Regions from separate parts of the Paenarthrobacter sp. NPDC018779 genome, predicted to be linked through region 3. Evidence: predicted binding sites of a transcription regulator. Region 3 holds the regulator's gene; each other region holds the start of a gene.

Region 1 (5,075 bases), on a different contig from region 3:
CAGCCGTGAGGCCGGGAGGGAGCTGGACGTCGGCGTGGCTGATGCTGGGCCAGCTGATGCACGGGCTGCCACAGGCTCTGCGGCACTTCCAGCGGCGCCGGAGAAGCCGGGACCACCAGGGGCTGCCACACCCTGCTGATAGGCCGTTGCTACGGCACGGGCGCGTTCGTCGGCAGCTTCGTTGAGTTCGTGGCCTGCATGGCCCTTGACCCACTCAAACGTGTACTTGCGGCCAACGATCGCCTGGTCGATGTCCTTTAGGAGATCCACGTTCAGTACGGGCTTGCCGTCGGCCTTGCGCCAACCCTTCCGCTTCCATCCGGGCATCCACTTGGTGACGCAGTTGATGACGTATTGGCTGTCGCAAAGGATCCGCAGTTCCTCGTGTGGGATGTGCGCGGTGGAACGGAACAGGTCAAGGACGGCCATGAGCTCGCCCATGTTGTTGGTGCCGTGCGGCCAACCTCCTGCGCGCCAACAGGAATCGTCAACATACCAGGCCCAACCGGCCGGCCCAGGATTGCCGAGGGCAGAGCCATCGGCGGCAGCAATAATCGTCATGCCTTTAATCCTGCCAGACTGCACTGACACTTTCTGCGGTTCCGGAGACCCCGCGAGGTCGTGGGATGCGTGCCGGAACGCTGTAACCCTCCCTGCGAACGGGGCGTGTTCCCACGCGTTCGGCGGCCCATCCCCCAGCGGTGAAACGCCGACGGCGGCCCCCACCAAAGGTGAGGACCGCCGTCGTACGTTCTGAGCGTGATGCTGCAGTACAGGGGGCTTAGAAGCCGCCCATGCCGCCCATCTCGTCGCCGCCCGGAGCCGGAGCGTTCTTCTCAGGCTTGTCGGCAACTACGGCCTCGGTGGTCAGGAACAGACCAGCGATGGAAGCAGCGTTCTGGAGGGCCGAACGGGTGACCTTGACGGGGTCGTTGACGCCGGCAGCCAGCAGGTCTTCGTAAACACCCGTGGCAGCGTTCAGGCCGTGGCCGGAAGGCAGGCCGCGGACCTTGTCGGCAACAACGCCCGGCTCGAGGCCGGCGTTGAAAGCAATCTGCTTCAGCGGAGCGTCGATGGCAACCTTGACGATGTTGGCGCCCGTTGCCTCGTCGTTCTCGAGGTTCAGGTTGGCGAATGCCTTGGCACCGGCCTGGATGAGGGCAACGCCGCCACCGGCGACGATGCCTTCTTCAACGGCAGCCTTTGCGTTGCGGACAGCGTCCTCAATGCGGTGCTTGCGTTCCTTGAGCTCAACTTCGGTTGCGGCACCGGCCTTGATGACTGCAACGCCGCCGGCCAGCTTGGCCAGGCGCTCCTGCAGCTTCTCGCGGTCGTAGTCGGAGTCGGAGTTCTCGATCTCGGAGCGGATCTGGGCAACACGGCCTGCGATCTGCTCGGCGTCGCCGGCACCTTCAACGATGGTGGTCTCGTCCTTGGTGACAACAACCTTGCGGGCGGTGCCGAGGAGTTCCAGTCCAGCGTTCTCCAGCTTGAGGCCAACCTCTTCGGAGATGACCTGGCCGCCGGTGAGGATGGCGATGTCGGCGAGCTGTGCCTTGCGGCGGTCACCGAAGCCCGGAGCCTTTACGGCAACGGACTTGAAGGTGCCACGGATCTTGTTGACGATCAGCGTGGCAAGGGCTTCGCCCTCGATGTCTTCGGCGATGATCAGCAGCGGCTTGTTGGACTGCATGACCTTCTCCAGGACCGCAACGAGTTCCTTCACGTTGGAGATCTTGGAGTTGACGATCAGGATGTACGGGTCTTCGAGGACCGTTTCCTGGCGCTCTGCGTCGGTGACGAAGTAAGCGGAGATGTAGCCCTTGTCGAAGCGCATGCCTTCGGTGAGCTCGAGCTCCAGGCCGAAGGTGTTGGATTCCTCGACCGTGATGACGCCTTCCTTGCCCACCTTGTCCAGGGCTTCAGCGATCAGTGCGCCGATTTCCTGGTCGCCGGCGGAGATGGAAGCCGTAGCTGCGATCTCTTCCTTGGTTTCGATTTCCTTGGCGGAGGCCAGCAGTTCGCTGATGACAGCGTCAACGGCCTTCTCGATGCCGCGCTTGAGCGACAGCGGGTCGGCGCCGGCGGCAACGTTGCGCAGGCCTTCCTTGACCAGTGCCTGGGCGAGGACCGTAGCGGTGGTGGTACCGTCGCCGGCGACGTCGTCCGTCTTCTTGGCAACTTCCTTGACCAGCTCGGCGCCGATCTTCTCGTAAGGATCGTCCAGCTCGATCTCCTTGGCGATGGAAACACCATCGTTGGTGATCGTGGGGGCGCCCCACTTCTTTTCGAGGACGACGTTGCGTCCACGCGGGCCGAGGGTGACCTTGACGGCGTCAGCAAGGGTGTTCAGGCCCCGCTCGAGGCCGCGGCGTGCCTCTTCATCAAATGCAATGATCTTGGCCATAACGGCGGTAGTCCTTTCGGGACAGTCGTTAAGAAGGTACCTGTCAGGTGGGATGCCCGCGACGGACGATCCTTTGCCTGCGACCTCTGTATGCCGCGCGCTCCGGACCTCACCCCACCAGGGTGTTTCTTGATCCTCCCGGCACCGAATACCATCCCCGAAGCGCCGCGAACGGGCCGGAATTAGCAGTCGATGCGTGGGAGTGCTAAATCAATAATTAGCACTCGACCGTTGAGAGTGCAAGCAGGGGCGCCACCTTGCGCCATACATCCGGGCAGTTTCAGCCGACAGCGGAGAACTGGATTCCGGGTCAGGCGACGCGGACGCTCTCCGCCTGCGGGCCCTTTAGGCCTTCGCCGAGTTCGAACTCAACGCGCTGGCCCTCTTCGAGCGCGCGGAAACCGTCCATCTGGATGGCCGACCAATGCACAAAGACGTCATCGCCGGAATCGTCCACAGTAATGAAGCCGTACCCTTTTTCGGCGTTGAACCATTTAACGGTTCCCAAAGCCATGATGCCCACACTTTCACAGTTGCCAAGACCGGTTGCCGGGATCTCCGTACCGGAATCAATCCACTGTAACCACAGTCACGGCGCCCGTGCTGCCGCCCGAAGGCAGCGCAGCGTTTTTGTTATTGAGGCTTAACCGGGATGGTTGGGGCACACGGTTTTACTGGTAGCCGGGTCCCACAACAACCACAAGCGGCTGCTGGACTTCCGGGGACTCCACTACCGAGGTGATGCGCAGGAGGGCTGCAACTGCCTCGGCGTTCGCCTTTTGGGCCGGGGCGTTGTAGAACACCACCGAAGTCTGCTGCGGCAGCCCGCCCCAGTTCCCCACCGTGCCCAGTGTCCAGCCATCACCCTGGACGAGTCCGGCCACGCGGCTGGCGAGGCCCGCCGTCGCGGTGCCGTTGTAGACGGCCACCGCCGTGGTCTTGTCCACCGGGGCCGCGGACGGGGTTGCCGACGCAGATTCGGAAGGCGTGGGTTCACCCGAAGCGATAGGGGCGCTGCCCGTCTCGGACGGGGTTGCCGAAGGCGCCGCTTCGCTCTGCTGGGAGGCCGGCGCGGAAGTGCTGGACGAGGCAACAGGAGCCACGAATCCAAGACGCGGCAGGATCAGGAAAGCAACCAGGCCGAGCACCAAGGCGACAACCCCAACGGTCAGGACAGGCCACAAGGTGGGGCGGGCTGTCTCCGTGGCGTCGCGGTGCACGCCCTGCCGGGACGCATTCTGCGGGACCCGGTCGAATTCATCCTTGGCAAATTTGGTCATGGTGAAGCGTTGTCCTTGCTGGTTGCTGCTGACAGATCAGCCTGGCGATTTACGCGTCCGACCCCAAGCGCCGCGCTGTCCGCGCGCGTTGGCGGGACGTACGTAGTCTACGCAGTCTCTTGACCAACATGGGATCGTGGGCCAATGCGTCCTCGGTGTCGATGAGGGCGTTGAGGATCTGGTAGTAGTGCGTGGCGGAGAGATCGAAAAGTTCCCGGATAGCCTGTTCCTTGGCTCCCGCGTACTTCCACCACTGCCGTTCCAAGGCCAGCATCTGCTGGTCCCGCTCGCTCAACGGCGAGTCGCTGCGGACGCCGGCCGCAAGGTCTTCAAGGGCAAAACCCGTTGCCTGCGGCGCCATCGGTTCCGGTGCTGGTTCGGCCACGGCACACTCCTTCGACGCTTGTTGGGGAAAATGTCCTACCCCTATGTTACGGGCGAATAACAAGCCTGTCATTCGCACGCGTGCCCCCAGCAAGGGACAATGGCCGGGTGACTGGCGAGGATGCACTCTTTGACCTTGAACCCAACAACACCACCAACCAGGACTTCGGCGCGCTGCTCAACAAGCCCCTCGAGGAGCTCATGGCTCCCGACTGGGCAAGCGCCCTCGCTCCCGTTGAGGGGGAGCTCTACGAGGCGTTGGCCTTCGTGGCCAATCAGGCCGGTCAGGGGACACAGGTCCTTCCGGCACCCTCCAACCTCCTGCGGGCCTTCCAAAGGCCCCTTGCCGACGTCAAGGTGCTCTTGCTCGGCCAGGACCCGTACCCAACGCCGGGACACGCCGTCGGGCTTTCCTTCTCGGTGTCCCGCGAAACCCGGCCCATTCCTCGAAGCCTGGCCAATATCTACCGGGAACTCCACGATGACCTGGGTCTGCCGCCGCGCATCCACGGCGACCTCACGGCGTGGTCGGACCAAGGTGTCCTGCTGCTCAACCGCGTGCTCAGCGTCGCGGCGGGGAACGCCGGCTCGCACCGCGGCAAGGGGTGGGAGGCCATCACGACGGCGGCTGTCACCGCCGTCGCGAACCGCACCGACGCGGGGGGAAAGCAGAAGCCGCTCGTCGCGATCCTGTGGGGGAAGGACGCGGAGTCGGTGGGGCCGTTGTTGAACGGCGCGCCGTCGATCGTGTCCGTCCATCCAAGTCCGCTGTCCGCGTCACGGGGTTTCTTCGGGTCCAAGCCGTTCAGCCGAACCAACGCCCTGCTCGCGGACCAGGGTGCCGGGCCAATCGATTGGGAACTCCCGGTCCTCTAGTCCCCCCCACCCCGGACGCTCTCTCACCGAACCACCCATTTCCACGAGCCCTCTCTCACCGAACCACCCATTTCCACGAGCCCTCTCTCACCGAACCACCCATTTCCACGAGCCCTCTCTCACCGAAC
Region 2 (5,075 bases), on a different contig from region 3:
TCCCGCCAGCTTTCCAGGAGTCCGTGCGGAACTTCCTCGGAGGTCAGCGCGAAGGATCTGTGGTCTGCCCATTCCCCGTTGATGTGCAGGTACCTTTCGCGGTAGCCCTCGTCCCGGAAGCCGAGTTTCTCCACCACGCGCAGGCTGGGTGCGTTTTCCGGCCGGATGTTGATTTCCATCCGGTGCAGGCCAAGCGTCCGGAAACAGTGATCGGTCGCCATCGCCACAGCGGTGGGAGCGATTCCGTGCCCAGCGCGGTCCTTGTCCACCCAATACCCCAGGGTGGCCATCATGGCCGAACCCCAGACGATCGAGGAAACCGTCAACTGGCCCACGATGCGCGGTTCGCGGAAGCCGGGGGTCCACTCGGCGATGATGAACGGCAGGGCCGTGGCCTGGCGCGCCTGTTGGTTCAAGGACGCCACCATCTGGCGGTAGCTTGGGAGGCTCCCACCCGGTGCGGGGTTGGACGCCTCCCAAGGAGCCAGCCATTCACTGTTCCGCGAGCGGACCTCGGACCATTCCCGCTTGTCCCGGTAACGGATGGGCCGGAGTACCAGGTCTCCGCTTTCCAGCGTCACCGGCCAGATCGCAGAGCCGTACATCCGGGTGTTACTGGGGAAGGGTAGCCGTGAAGTCCGGCAGCCACTCGCGGAGCTCGGGGCCCAGGTCTTCGCGTTCGCAGGCCAACTCGATGCAGGCCTTCAAGTAGCTCAGCTTGTCACCGGTGTCGTAGCGGCGGCCACGGAAGACCACGCCGTAGACGCCGTAGCCTTCGCCCTCGCCACGGGCCAGGACCTCGAGAGCGTCGGTCAGCTGGATTTCTCCGCCGCGGCCCGGAGCTGTCTTTTCAAGGACATCGAAGACGGCCGGGTGCAGCACGTAGCGGCCGATCACGGCAAGGTTGGACGGGGCTTCATCGGCGGAAGGCTTCTCCACCAGCTGCTTGATGCGGACGTACCCCTCCTCGCCGTTCTCCTCGACATCCGCGCAACCATAGGCGCTGATCTTGGACGGTTCCACTTCGATGAGGGCCACCACGGATCCGCCGGTCTTCTGCTGCACGGCGATCATTTCGCTGAGGAGATCGTCCTTGGGATCGATCAGGTCATCGCCGAGCAGGACGGCGAAAGGTTCGTGCCCAACGTGCTGCTTTGCGCGGAGGACAGCGTGGCCCAGGCCGTTCGGGTCGCCTTGGCGGACATAGTGGATGTCACCGAGGTTGGTGGCGGACTGGATGGCTTCGAGCTTGGACGTGTCACCCTTCTCCGCCAGAGTGGCCTCAAGCGCAGGAACACGGTCAAAGTGGTCCTCCAACGCACGCTTGCTGCGGCCGGTGATCATCAGGACGTCATGCAGTCCAACTTTCACGGCTTCTTCGACCACATACTGGATGGCTGGCTTGTCAACCACGGGCAGCATTTCCTTCGGCATCGCCTTCGTGGCGGGGAGGAACCTGGTACCAAGACCCGCTGCGGGGATGACGGCCTTACGGACAGCATTGTTATGGTGAGTCACCGGACTAATGTAACGGACGGAACACATCAAAAGGTAAACCCCCGCCGTGCCGGGACACACAAATTGTCGGTGAATTGGCTGGTTGGGGCACTGGCGCCCCACCCGGCAATGCACCGACGGAACGGACAATCATGGCCTCGAAGGAAGAAATACGCGCCGCCCGCAGGCTGCACCGTCGCACGCTGACTCCTGAGCAGATCGCAATCGCTGGTGACGCCCTCGCGGCGCACGGAACGGCGTGGGCCAAAGAGGTTTCAGACGGCGTGCCCGGCACCTTCACCGTGTACCTGGGTGTGGCCTTCGAGCCCCCCACCCTCCCCTTGATCGAGGCCCTGCACCAGGACGGGCACCGGATCCTGCTTCCGGTGTGCGAGCCTGACCGGCAACTGAGCTGGGTGTTCTGGACCCCGGAGACAGTCTTCCTCCGTTCGGAATACGCACCGATTGACGAACCGGAGGGCGAGCGGCACGGCGCGGATGCCGCCTCGCACGCCGACGGCATCTTCATGCCTGCCACGGCCGTGGACGGAGACGGCAACCGGATCGGCCAGGGCGGTGGCTACTACGACCGCTTCCTCCAAGGCCTCGCCGCCTCGGGCCGGCAGCCCCGCACCATCGCGGTGACGTACGACGACGATGTGTTGCCTTCCGGTGCCATCCCGGCCGAGCCTTTTGACCAGCCCGTCACGGAGGTCCTCACGCCGTCGGGAATTGTGCGGCTCGGCAGGTAGTTATGGTGGCGTACGGCCGGCAAACTCCAGGGTGGCGGTCGAACAGCCGGATGATAGAATTGGCACTCAGGCCCTGCGACTGCTAAGGCGGAGACTCCTCCGCTTGAGGCTGCACAGGACCTGACGTTTGTCCTGAGGAGGAATTCAGTGCCCACATACGCATACGCCTGCAAAGACTGTGACCATGCCTTTGACATCATCCAGTCGTTTTCGGACAGTTCCCTGACGGAGTGCCCGGAATGCCAGGGCGCCCTGCGCAAGAAGTTCAACAGCGTCGGTGTTGTCTTCAAGGGCTCCGGCTTCTACCGCACGGATTCCCGCGATTCCAAGGGCAGCAGCACCGTTTCTGCTGCACCTTCGGCTGCACCGGCACCCGCGGCGGCTGCCACGCCGGCGCCCGCCGCTGCCGCGAGCTAGCCTCACTTATCCACATAAGGCTGCGGGCCGCTGTCTGGCGGCCGGCGACGGTGGTTAGCGTGGCGTCATGCCACACTCACCGTCCTCTCCTCGCTTTGCCCGAACGCGCCATGCACGTGGCGGAGTCCATACACGCTACCCGGCCGGGCGTCCGTCAGCGCCCGCGTCCAGCAGCCGCCCACGCCTGCTGTTCCTCTCCCGCCTTAACCGACACCGCCGGCTGCTTGTAGTCCTTCTGCTATGCATGGCGGCAGGTATCACCGTCCAGCAACTCACCCCCGCTCCTGAGCACCGCATCAGCATTGTGGTTGCCGCCCGGGACCTGCCCGCAGGAACAAGTCTCAGCCAAGGAGACTTCATCGGCATGGGCGTCCCGCAGGACATGGCAATTTCGGGGGCCATTGGCGACCCCGCATCGTTGGCCGGACGCCAACTGGCCTCGCCCCTGGCCAAGGGACAAATTCCTACCGAGGCGAATCTCCTGGGACCGGGCCTTCTCACAGGGGCGCCCGCGGGATCCGCAGCAGTTCCCCTGCGCATGGCCGATCCCTCGTCCATTCAGTTGCTCTCCCCCGGACAACTCGTCAACGTGGTGCTGACCCCTGCAGACTCCTATGACGGATCCCGCCAGAACCAAACTCTTGCTGGACCTGTCCCTGTGCTTTGGACGTCGGGCCAAGGCGGGAAGGCCGGGCCTTGGCTGGGAACGAGCGATACGGACGGCCTGGTTGTGGTGGCCGCAGACGCCCAACAAGCAGAAAAGCTTGCCGGCGCATCCACGCAAGGCAAGCTCTTCTTCGTGCTCATCAATACCTCTTGATCAGCGTCCGGGATCAGCCCCAGTGAGGCGGCCGCTGCTCCTTTAGCCACTGATCGTGGTCGTAGCCGGACTCGTCGCCCCACCGGCGGGGGTCGTCCTCCGAGGCTTTGTTGGGCAGGATCCCGGTGGAGGCAGGCTTCACAGCCGCGGACTTCGAGTCTTCGGGATCCGCGTTCTTTTCGGACCCTGCGCTCTTTTCGGACCCCGCGCTCTGTTCGGACTCAGCGCCCTCATGGGATTCGTTCGCCTCACGGGTCGCGTTGGCCTCACGGGTCTCGTTGGCCTCACCCGACTCCTGATCGACGGAGGCCGGTTGCCCGGAACCGTCGGAACCGTTCGCCAGTGCTTCCTGGCCCGGTACCTCGGGCTGCACGTCCTTCTGTGCAGGCTCCACGGCAGGTTCCTCAGTGCTCACTGACTCTTCTTTCACAACTTCACGTTCCGGGTTGTCCGCGCGGTCCCGGGAGTCAACCGCGGACGGGCGCGACACGAAGGCTTGGACGCTGCCCACTTCCAATTGTTCTACGTCCATGTCCAGGAAACCATGGTGCGGGACGGAGGTAGCTTGCGGCACGTGGTTCTCAAGGCCCAAGTAAGAACCAATACGGTCAGCGCAGGAAGAGGGATCAGTGAACACCTCGATGGTCCACAGGGACATGTACCGCCAGCCCATCCGCTCCAGCAGTTGGGGGCGCAACCTGCTGCGTTCCCGGACGCTCATCCGCCGGTAACGCTCGGTGCCGTCGGATTCAATGGCCACGGGGGTTGGGACTTCGGCACCTTCCCGGCCAATCGTGTGGACCGGATCGGCCGCGGCAGCAATGTCCAGCACACCGTCATAGAGGTGCCACACCCGCGCTCCGCGTGCCCGCAGACGGTCGCCAAGATCGGCCACCAGCGGATCCTCGCCGAGGGCCTGTTCGCTGGCCACGGCGCGGGATGCCGGCGTGCCCAGGTTGCTGTTCCCGGACAGCTCCCGGTCCAGCAACTCATAGAAGTCCACGGCCCCGTGCGACAAGCGGTCCAGGTCCAGGTCTTCAGGACGGAAGCAGCTCAGCACGTGCAGGGAACGGCGGGCTCGGGTCATGGCCAGGGCAAAGCGGTTGCGTCCGCCATCCACGGACAAGGGCCCGAAGGAATGCAGGGCGCGTCCGTGCGGCGTGCGGCCATATCCCAAGGAGAAGATCACATGGTCCCGCACCAGTCCCTGGGCACGCTCCAGATCCACCACACGGAAGGACTCCGGCCCCGCGCCAAAGAAAGCAGAGAGCAACGGGTGGTTGGGCAACTGGAGCCTGATCGCTTCACCGATGCGGGCCGCATGCCGCAGGCTAGCTGTAACCACGGCCAAGGACGTGCGGGGACGCAGCCGGGCGTGCTCGAATACAAGGTCCACCACGCGGTTGACCTCCGCCGTCACGGATTCGACACCCTCATGGTCCGCCCCGGGAAGTCCGGTACCGTCCGGGATGTATTCCACCAGGATGGAACGGTCCAGGCCCGTCACGGAGCTACCGTCCGGGAGTCGCCGCAACCCGCCGTCGTAATAGTTCTTGCTGAGCTGGAGGACCAGGTCCTCGTCCACGGCC
Region 3 (5,075 bases):
GCCTATTGGCGGGGCGACGACTGGTGGGGCATCGGCCCCGGCGCCCACTCCCACGTTGGCGGCGTCCGGTGGTGGAACGTCAAGCACCCCACCGCCTACGCTTCACGGCTGGCAGCGGGAACGTCGCCTGCTGCGGGCAGGGAAACCCTCGACGCCGGTACACGGGAGGTGGAGCGCATCATGCTTGAGGCGCGGCTCGGTTCGGGATTGGACGTGGATGCCTTGGACAAGGTAGGCCGGCACGCCATGGCCGGGCTGATTGCCGATGGCCTGGTGGATCCCGTTGCCGCCTTCAAGGGTCGTTTGGTGCTGACCCTCAAGGGCCGCTTGTTGGCGGACGCCGTGGTGCGCAGGATCCTGCCGGACTGACCGGCCCGGGCGCTATTTGATCCAGCGCAGGTTGAAGCGGTAGCGGTGGGGTTGGCCGTGGTTGACGCGGATGCCTGCGGAAACGGAGAAACACGTCAGGGCCACCCAGATGGCTGTTGCGATGACCGCGAAGATGTTGCCCACAACCGGCAGCAGGACCAGGATGTTCGCCAGGACAGCGGCAATGGTGGGTGGAAGCGTGAAGTTCAGGGCTTCCTTGGACTCCTGCGCCGTGAACGGGCCGCGCTCCCGGAAGATCAAATAGATCAGCAAGGACGGAAGGCAGCCGAGGATTCCGCCGAAGTGCGCCAAGGTGGCCCACTGCCGGTCTTCGCTTGCCGTGAGGGGCAGTGCATTCGCAGGTGCACCATGGTACTGGGGCTGGCCTGCGGCCCTGCCCTGTTCTTCTGGAGCGTTCTCTGCCACGGTGTCTTCCCTTTGCTGTAAAAATGCGGTGTTGCTGTCCCAGAATACTGGGTCCGGACTCCCTGCAGGGACCATCCGCCCCTGAAACGGGCAGGTGTCCCGGCTCAGGGGGCGGTCAGGAAGTCGATGACTTCCTCCACGCGCCCAAGGAGGGAGGCTTCCAGGTCCGCGTAGGTCCGTACTGCCCCCAGCAACCGCTGCCAGCCGAGCCCGATGTCCTCCGCCGTTTCGTGCGGCCAGCCGAAGGCCCGCAGGATTCCCGTCTTCCAGTCCGTGCCGCGCGGCACGTCAGGCCACTGTTCGATGCCCAGTACCTTGGGGCGGATCGCCTGCCACACATCGACGTAGGGGTGTCCCACGATCAACACGTTTCCCGCGGCTCCCGGTACCTGCATGGCCTCGGCCGCAATGCGGGACTCCTTCGAACCGGCCACCAAGTGGTCCACCAGGATACCGAGCTTGCGCTGCGGACCGGGTCCGAAGGCGGCGATGGCGGACCGGAGGTCGTCCACGCCATGGAGCGGCTCCACGACGATGCCTTCCACCCGAAGGTCGTCACCCCAAACCTTTTCCACGAGTTCGGCGTCGTGCTTGCCTTCCACCCAGATCCGGCTGGCCTTTGCCACTTGTGCGCGTTGGCCTTGGACTTTGACAGAGCCCGACGCCGTCCTGCCGGGCTGTACAGCGCCGGCCGGCTGCCGGGCGGCCGGAGGGAGCAGGCGGATCGCCTGGCCGTCCAGGAGGAAACCGAACCCCAGCTGGAAGGACCGGGTCTTGCCCCGGCGGTCCTCCAGCGACACGATGTGCATTCCGCCCGACTTCTCGACCCGGACGACCTCACCCACCCAACCGGATTGGACGTCTTCCAGGACCATCCCGCGCTGGACAGGCACTTCGGGAAGCTTCTGTTTGACGGGTGCGGAAAGGTCCTGCGGACCCCAAGTGTCGAAAGCCAAGGACTTCATACCTCTTCGCGCTGGGTTTGATGGGCCGGTAATGGGTGGAGACGGCTCCACGGAGGTCATCCGCGGGCGTTTTCAATGCTAGCAACGGGGTGGCCCATACTAGACTTGTTAGCACTTAGGCATGTTGAGTGCTAAAAGCAATGGTGAATCCGGGTCCATCCCACGCTGGGCAGCCCGGATTCGGAGCGTCGACAGGAGGTGTTGCACATGAGTGAGCCACGCAAGCTGGAAGTGTTGCGTGCCATCGTCGAGGATTACGTGCACTCACGGGAACCTGTCGGCTCCAAGGCGCTGGTGGAGAGGCACCACCTCGGCGTATCAAGTGCCACCATCAGGAATGACATGGCCGTCCTTGAAGAGGAAGGCCTCATCGCCGCCCCGCACACCAGCGCGGGCCGTATTCCCACGGACAAGGGCTACAGGTTGTTCGTGGACCGGATCTCCCAGGTGAAGCCGCTTTCGGCCGCCGAGCGCCGGGCCATCCATTCCTTGCTTGAAGGCCCCGACGATCTTGACGACATCCTGGAGCGGACAGTACGGCTCCTGTCGCAGTTGACCAACCAGGTGGCAGTGGTGCAGTACCCGCACTCCAAGCGGGCCTTGGTCCGGCATGTGGAGTTCGTGCTGCTGGCACCCAAGCAGGTGCTGGTGGTCCTGATCGCGGACACCGGCAGCGTGGGACAGAAAGTCATCGACGCCGGAACCGAGGTCACCAACGAGTCGTTGCTGGCCCTGCGGGCAAGGTTCCTGGGCAGCATTGCCGGCACCCCGCTGGAGCTGTTGCCGCAGGTGCTGCCCTCCGTTGTGGCCCTGTGCCGGCCGGAGCTTCGCGGGGTGGCGCAGGTCCTCGCCGCCGGACTCCAGTCCCTCAGCGATACCAGCCGCGAAGAGCGCATCCTGATGGCGGGCACGGCCAACCTGGCCCGCTCCAACGTGGACTTCCCCTTGAGCATCGGCCCGGTACTCGAGGCCCTTGAGGAACAAGTCGTGATGCTTCGGTTGTTGTCGGACATGGGCGATGATCCGCGAGGGGTCACCGTGAGCATTGGCCGGGAGAACCCGTACGACGGGCTGTCCGAGGCTTCAGTGGTCGCGACGGGTTACGGCTCCGGTGCCAAGGTAGGCATCCTGGGGCCCACCCGGATGGACTATCCCACCACCATGGCCGCTGTGCGCGCCGTGGCCCGTTACCTTTCCCGTATTCTCGGCGGCTGACACCAGCCACCGACGCAAGAACCGCAGGACAACAAGGAAGAGATACTGACTTTGAGCAGCCACTATGACGTTTTGGGAGTCTCCCCGGAAGCCACCGGAGAAGAGATCAAAAAGGCGTACCGCAAGTTGGCGCGAAAACTGCACCCGGACGTGAACCCGGGCGAGGATGTCGCTGAGCAGTTCAAGGCCGTGACGCACGCTTACGAAGTGTTGTCCGACCCGCAGAAACGCCGCGTGTACGACGCCACCGGCAATGAGAACGGAACCGACAACGGTTTCGGTGGCGGCTACTCCGGGCAGGGCTTTGCCTTCCAGGACATCTTCGATACGTTCTTTGGCGGTGGCGGCGGGGGACACGCAGGTCCTGCCTCCCGTGTCCGGCGCGGCCAGGATGCCCTCATCAGCGTCCGCATCGACCTCAAGGACGCAGTCTTCGGCGTCAACAAGAAGCTCGAAGTCGACACGGCGGTTGTCTGCCCCACCTGTGATGGCAGCTGCTGCCGTCCCGGAACACACCCTGAACGCTGCGACATCTGTGGTGGCAGCGGCCAGGTCCAGCGGGCAGTGCGCTCCATCCTCGGCCAGGTCATGACCACGGCTCCGTGTGGGTCCTGCGAAGGCTTCGGCACCATCATCAAGGACCCCTGCAACGAATGCAGCGGCCAGGGCCGCATCCGCAGCCGCCGCTCGCTGACCATCAAGGTGCCCGCGGGCGTGGCAACGGGAACGCGTATCCAGCTGTCCGGCCAGGGTGAGGCGGGCCCTGCCGGAGGCCCTGCAGGCGACCTTTACGTCGAGATCCGCGTCAACAGCGATTCCACGTACATCCGCGAAGGCGACGACCTCCACGCAACGCTGAGCGTGCCGATGACTGCAGCCGCCCTGGGAACGGAACTGACCCTGGAGACCTTCGATGGCCCCCAGGAAATCGACGTTAAAGCGGGCACACAGTCGGGTGAAATCATTACCCTCCGCGGTTTGGGCGTCACCCATCTTCGTGGCTACGGCCGCGGAGACCTCAAGGTGCACTTGCACGTTGAGACGCCGGTCAAGCTGGATGCCGCGCAGGAAGACCTGCTGAGGCAGCTTGCGAAGTTGCGCGGAGAGCAGTTCACGGAAGGCAAGCTCGTAGCCAGTGGCGGCATGTTCGCCAAGCTCCGGGACAAGCTCGGTAACCTGTAGCGGTGAGCAACCCCGTCTTCTTCACCCCGGCCGGAAGCCTGGACGGCCTGGGGCCGGGTTCCGTGTTCATCCTCGAGGGTCCGGAAGCCCGCCACGCCGTGACAGTGAAGCGGTTGGCCGTCGGCGAATCCGTGGACCTCGCGGACGGGTCCGGCGCCCGGCTCACCGGCAAGGTGTCCGACGCCGGCCAAGGCTCGCTGTCGGTGACGGCAACGGACGTGGTCTTCGAGGACCAACCATCGGTGCGGCTGGTGCTGGTCCAGGCACTGGCCAAGGGTGACCGGGACGAGCTCGCCATCGAGACCGCCACGGAACTCGGCATCGACGCTGTCATACCCTGGCAGGCGGAACGTTCCATCGTGCGGTGGAAGGGCGACCGTGCAGCCAAGGCCCATGCAAAGTGGCAGTCAGTGGTCACCGCCGCTGCCAAGCAGGCCCGGCGCGCCTGGATTCCCGAGGTCAGGTCCATCGTGGACTCCGCATCGCTGGCCAAGGCAGTGGCTGGGGCAGACGTGGCCGTCATCCTGCATGAGGATGCAAAGAACGGGCTACGGTCCGTGTTGGAAGGTGCGGCCCAACTGGCCGGTGCCGGCCCCGACGCGCCCCGTGAAGTCCTGCTGATCGTTGGACCGGAGGGTGGCATCTCGCCGCGCGAAGTGACGCGCCTTAGCGATGCGGGTGCGGTGACGGCTCTGTTGGGCCACCATGTCCTGAGGTCATCGACGGCCGGGCCTGCCGCCGTCGTGCTGGCGAGCGATGTCCTGGGGCGCTGGCAGGAGGCCTGACACCGGAGTCGTCAGTTGACGTTGAAGAGCCTGGTGTCCAGCGTCGATTCATCGGCCTGCCCGGAACTGTCTACCTGGGTCACGCGGAGTTCATAGCGGCCGGGCTTCAGCGTAGCGCTGAAGGTGAAGACGC
Region 4 (5,075 bases), on a different contig from region 3:
TGGCGCTTCGGGCAAGGTCTCCGGACTGTTCACCGGACAGGAACCCGTTGATGCGGCCGTTAACTCCTCCACGGGGATGGTCTATGTGGCAAACAACGGGAGTGCTTCGGTGTCCGTCATCGCTGGCTCTGCCGCCGCTCCCGTCAAGAACGACTTCAACGGCGATTCCTTCTCAGATGTTCTGGCCCGCGACTCGTCCGGCGTTCTGTGGCTCTACCCCGGCAACGGTGTGGGTGGGTGGTTGCCGAGGGTCCAGGTGGGGGTCGGTTGGAATGTGATGACTGCGCTGGTCTCGCCAGGCGACTTCAACGGGGATTCGCATCCGGACGTCCTGGCCCGCGACTCCGCGGGCGCGTTGTGGTTGTACCCCGGAAACGGTTCCGGCGGCTGGCTCCCACGCTCGCAGGTAGGCGTGGGCTGGAACTCCATGACGGCGATCATCGGTAGCGGCCCCTTCTTCGGCGATGGAAATCCCGACGTCATGGCCCGCGACTCCAGCGGCACCTTGTGGCGATACCGCGGCGACGGCCAAGGGGGCTGGCTCTCGCGAGCATGGGCAGGTTCGGGCTGGAACGGCATGTCCGAAATCACCGGAGTGGCAGACTTCAACGGCGACGGTGTCTCCGACATAGCGGCCCGAGATTCCTCGGGCGCCCTCTGGCTCTACCCGCCGAACGGCATTGGGGGATGGCTGTCCCGTCAGAACATCGGGCAGGGCTGGAACAGCATGAACTCGCTGGTTGGCCCAGGCGATTTCGACGGTGATGGCCGTGCCGACATCCTGGCGCGGAATGCGGCGGGGGAGCTGTGGCTGTACTCGGGAGCCGGCGGCTCCGTGTGGCCGTCGGCCTCGCGCGTGGGCACGGGCTGGAATGGGATGACGGCGATTCTCTAAGACTCCCTTCGCGAGGGGTGAGGTCCCAGCCCTAACGAAGCAACTAAGGGCAGAGATCTCACCCCTCGCGCTTCAGACGTGACAGTCTCGGCCCTCTCGTTCCCCACCCAATGCCCGGTCAGGGTGGCTACGTCTGGAAGGCATAACTGCAATCTTCTAGTCGGAGTCCATCAGTTATTCTCTTTTGTTACATGCACTTCGATAGCTACGTTGCTTTTCATGGGGCTGCTGATAACTTTTGATCTGCGAGCAATTCGGAAGTGAAGCAACCTAGGCCCTTCCGAATCTCCGGTTTGCATCAAAAGGGGGTAATAAGCATTGAAAAAACTATTTGCAATAGCGGTGTTGGCTGGATTGGCGTTGACGGGCTGTAGTAAAAGCGCTTCAAATGCTGAACCAGTTGCCGCAGCTTCGGCAGCGGCAGAGCAAACCATCCTGTTGCCGGACGTTGTGGGACTGACGTTGGATAAAGCAAACGACCAACTGGAAGACATTGGGCTGAAAGTCAAGGCCAAGGACGTCAACGACGACAAAGCAATTATCGCCAAGAAGAACTGGGAAGTCGTCAGCCAGGATCCCGGAAAGGCGACTTCAGCTGCGAAGGGCTCAACGGTGCAGCTTGGCGTGCGGCACCTGACAGACGCAACGGCGTCGCCTTCACCCACGGCGACGACGGCTCCGGCACCGCTCGTGGCGCCGCCCGCCGTCGAGACTCCCGCAGCGGTTGCACCCGCAGCCCCTGCCCCGCCGGCCGCCGAGCCAGCACCTGCGCAAGTTCAACCGGCGCCTGCTCCGGCGGCCCCGTACTACAAGAACTGTGATGCCGTACGGGCGGCAGGTGCAGCACCCATTCACAGCAGCCAACCAGGCTATGGAAGACACCTGGATAGAGACGGCGACGGCTGGGGCTGCGATAAGTAGCCTGAACGAACGTCAGGAATGTGGCCGCCCAGTAAATTGGGCGGCCACTGCTGATCTCAGGACAGTTCAGCGCAGATATCCCTTTGCTTGCCCGAACTGCTCACAAACGTGAAGACGCCCGTTGCTGGGTCGACGTTAAAGACAACTGTGCCTATGAACTGAATCGTCGCGGGTCCAGGAGGTGTGGGAGGTACGTCGCTGGGGAACCAGATAATTCCGTAGTGGCCGCTCGTCCTGACTGTGTAGGTTCCATCGGGATTGAGTGTTGCGTTGGACACGGATCCGTCAGTGCGGATTGTTACCGACTTTCCTGCGACCGGCGCCGCTGGGTCCGTTCCGTAATTCGTGTACGTAAGCACCACGCCTTTGCCGGCCGTGAGAATGCGAACAATATCGCCATTCTTGTCCACAAATTCCTTGGTGTGGAGGATTCCTCCCTTGGACTCCAAACCAAGGTTGAAGTCAGGGCAGCCGATGCCTTTGCCAAGGATGAGCGGTTCGTCCGCTGCCGCGGGCGCAGCCGGTGCAATCAAAGCAGCGAGCAATACTGCCACAGGCGCAAGCCTGAGGGTGATCCTGTTTTTCATGGTGTTCTCGATTTTGAGCGATGCGGTGATGAATGTCGGCACCATCCCTGTTGCAGGGAAGGAGACCAAGTGCCGGTGCTCACGGGACGAGTCCCTGACGGCGGCCATTAACAGGGGAAGCCGCTCCGTAACGGACGCCGGAATGCGGCGTCGGGACAGAGATTACTCCCGACGGAATCGAAAAACCACGCCCTGCGGCTACTCAATCCCCACCCCGCGCCCGCTTCAAATCCTTCCTCAGCCCCCGGTTATCCGCCCGCAACTCCAGGTTGTCCTCGGTGAGCCCACGGTTGTCCTCCACGAGCCCGCGATTCGTAGCTTCCAACTCCAGCACAAGCTTCACTCCGGCCAGGTTGAGTCCCTCGTTCAGGAGCACTCCGATCCGTCGCAGTGTCACCAGGTTCCGTTCGCTGTAGCGCCGCGTGCCGCCGTCGGTCCTTTCGGGAGTGAGCAGCCCTTTGCGCTCATATAGGCGGATGTTCTGCTGACCCATGCCCACGAGTTCGGCCGCAACGGAGATGGCGTAGACCCCCAGGTCGTCCCGCGAAGCAGCTGCGCCGGAGCCGCCGCCCGGCGCCGAACCAGCCAAGCCGCCGTCGTGCGCTTCCGCCGGAAAACCTGCCACGAAACCACTCCCAAAAATCTCCAAAAAATCCACTTGCAGCCCTCGTAGCTGAGTGCTATAAAAAATCTATACCAGCCGATACAGATCAGGAAGGCTGGGACCACAACAGAATCAGCATCAAGATCCAAAGGAGTGAGAACCACATGCTGATGCGCACTGACCCGTTCCGCGAATTCGACAGGCTCGCCCAACAGGTTTTTGGCACAACAGCACGGCCTGCCGGGATGCCGATGGACGCCTGGCAGGACGGCGAGGAATTCATTGTTGCTCTCGACCTGCCCGGAGTAAGCCCCGAGTCGATTGAGCTGGACGTGGAACGCAACGTCCTCACGGTCAAGGCGGAGCGGAAGTCGACCGCCGGAGAAGATAAGGAACTGATCGCCGCCGAAAGGCCCCAAGGTGTCTTCAGCAGGCAGCTCATCCTCGGCGACACCCTGGACACGGACGGCGTCAACGCCAGCTACGACGCAGGCGTCCTGACCCTCCGCATCCCCGTCGCCGAAAAGGCCAAGCCGCGACGCATCGAGATCAGCTCCACCGGACAACGCCAGGAGATCAACGCCTGATAGTTCGCTTCGCTGAGGCCATGCAGCCAACGCCAAGCGTGCAAGCGGGAGAGCATCCGACCGGCCGCATCGGAGAAATGGGCGCAGGCTGCGCGCCACGCCATAGCGCTTGTTGCGCAGAGGAAGCGCGGCCCCCGACGTTGCCTCCCGAAAGGATGGCCCCCGGGTTCACGCCGGGGGCCATCTCCCAGCCAACCGCACGTCCACCGGGAACCGGCCTTGGGAAATGAACCTGATTACTACGCGATCCTCGGTGTAGCGCCAACCGCGTCGGCACGCGAAATCGCCCGCGCCTACCGCGCCTTGCTGCGGCAGCACCACCCGGACACACGCCAAAAGACGCACGACGGCGGTGCCTCCGAGGCGCTCGACCTTCAGCAGTTGCACGCCGTCATGCAGGCGTACGTCGTTTTGTCGGACCCAGGAAAGCGGGCGGCTTACGACGGGGGTCGCACGCGCGCTGTCGGCACTCCCGTCAGCGTTCGGGTCCATCGAACGACGGCGGTGCCCGTACCTGGGCGGCAGCAGCAACCCCTCAGCTTCGGACCTACCCGCTGGACACCACTCCGCCGTACACATCCAAGGAGACCCACATGAGCGCCTGGCGTTCCTACGACAGCCACCTGATGCCCGCGTTTTACGAGCGGTTTGAGGAACGCTGGGGCAAAGGGACCGCGCCGTTTCTGGACCCCGAAGTGCACGAACAACCCATGCCCCGCGCCCAGTGGATCAACGTGGACACGGGTGCCGCGGTGGCCGTTGTTCCCATCTGGACGGACGATCCGGAGCATCGTTCCTTCGGGGTCTTCTACCTCCCGCCAGCGGGGGACATCTGGATCCTCCGGCCGGGGCCAACCACGTTCATGGAGCCCGGCAGCGGTTCATCGCGCGATCAGGTCTCCCTGCGCAACGATGCGTTCAAGAAGGCCGTTAACCATGCCAAGGAGTTCATCTACGGGCCGCAGCCGTGAGGGGTGCCGCCGTCGAGCGACCGCCTCTGGGCCGATGGACGAAGCGAATCTTGGCGGATCGAAGGCAGTCAAGGCGAAGTGCGCTACGACCGGCGCACCAGGCGATAGAGGGACGCAGCGGCGACGCCGCCGGCAATGGGGGCAACGACGAAAACCCAAAGCTGACCGACTGCCCAGCCGTCCGCCCAGAGGGCCGTTGCAATGGAACGTGCCGGGTTTACCGACGTATTCGTTACAGGGATGCTGATGAGGTGGATAAGAGTCAGGGTTAAGCCGATGGCCAGGGCTGCGAATCCTGGCGTTGCCCGCTTCTCCGTGACACCAAGAATGATCAGAACGAAAACCGCGGTCAAGACGAATTCGATGACCAGTGCCGAACCAACCCCAAACCCACCAGGGGAGTGATCACCGAAGCCGTTCGAGGCGAATCCGCCGGCACGTGCGGCCGCAAAGAAACCCTCGGGGCCTCCGGTTACAATCGCGGCCAGCACGCTTGATGCGGCAGCGGCG

The links. The regulator HrcA, encoded in region 3, represses chaperone genes, less so after heat shock. The targets are predictions, from matches to a motif close to TTNGCACTCGNNNNNNNCGAGTGCNAA.
Region 1: groL (chaperonin GroEL) is a predicted target of HrcA. The motif match lies at 2,590-2,616, and genes of this name have one in related genera.
Region 2: ACH488_RS02370 (FmdB family zinc ribbon protein) is a predicted target of HrcA. The motif match lies at 2,309-2,335, and genes of this name have one in related genera.
Region 4: ACH488_RS14945 (Hsp20/alpha crystallin family protein) is a predicted target of HrcA. The motif match lies at 3,061-3,087, and genes of this name have one in related genera.

What each region holds. Positions count from the first base shown of each region.
Region 1 is NZ_JBIRZS010000004.1:183,158-188,232, forward strand. Features, by position in the region: gene ACH488_RS07115 (RNase H family protein) at 1-561, opposite strand, end outside; gene groL (chaperonin GroEL) at 782-2,407, opposite strand; gene ACH488_RS07125 (cold-shock protein) at 2,718-2,921, opposite strand; gene ACH488_RS07130 (LytR C-terminal domain-containing protein) at 3,079-3,687, opposite strand; gene ACH488_RS07135 (DUF3263 domain-containing protein) at 3,737-4,072, opposite strand; gene ACH488_RS07140 (uracil-DNA glycosylase) at 4,180-4,947, shown strand.
Region 2 is NZ_JBIRZS010000002.1:45,007-50,081, reverse strand. Features, by position in the region: gene ACH488_RS02385 (GNAT family N-acetyltransferase) at 1-605, opposite strand, end outside; gene galU (UTP--glucose-1-phosphate uridylyltransferase GalU) at 613-1,545, opposite strand; gene ACH488_RS02375 (5-formyltetrahydrofolate cyclo-ligase) at 1,650-2,249, shown strand; gene ACH488_RS02370 (FmdB family zinc ribbon protein) at 2,397-2,666, shown strand; gene ACH488_RS02365 (RcpC/CpaB family pilus assembly protein) at 2,911-3,486, shown strand; gene ACH488_RS02360 (AAA family ATPase) at 3,500-5,075, opposite strand, start outside.
Region 3 is NZ_JBIRZS010000001.1:195,318-200,392, forward strand. Features, by position in the region: gene hemW (radical SAM family heme chaperone HemW) at 1-369, shown strand, start outside; gene ACH488_RS00940 (DUF4870 domain-containing protein) at 382-795, opposite strand; gene ACH488_RS00945 (DUF3097 domain-containing protein) at 900-1,751, opposite strand; gene hrcA (heat-inducible transcriptional repressor HrcA) at 1,968-2,975, shown strand; gene dnaJ (molecular chaperone DnaJ) at 3,027-4,157, shown strand; gene ACH488_RS00960 (16S rRNA (uracil(1498)-N(3))-methyltransferase) at 4,160-4,942, shown strand; gene ACH488_RS00965 (GerMN domain-containing protein) at 4,954-5,075, opposite strand, start outside.
Region 4 is NZ_JBIRZS010000014.1:78,059-83,133, forward strand. Features, by position in the region: gene ACH488_RS14925 (FG-GAP-like repeat-containing protein) at 1-895, shown strand, start outside; gene ACH488_RS14930 (excalibur calcium-binding domain-containing protein) at 1,346-1,816, shown strand; gene ACH488_RS14935 (hypothetical protein) at 1,873-2,472, opposite strand; gene ACH488_RS14940 (MerR family transcriptional regulator) at 2,606-3,028, opposite strand; gene ACH488_RS14945 (Hsp20/alpha crystallin family protein) at 3,172-3,594, shown strand; gene ACH488_RS14950 (J domain-containing protein) at 3,814-4,191, shown strand; gene ACH488_RS14955 (hypothetical protein) at 4,188-4,565, shown strand; gene aqpZ (aquaporin Z) at 4,649-5,075, opposite strand, start outside.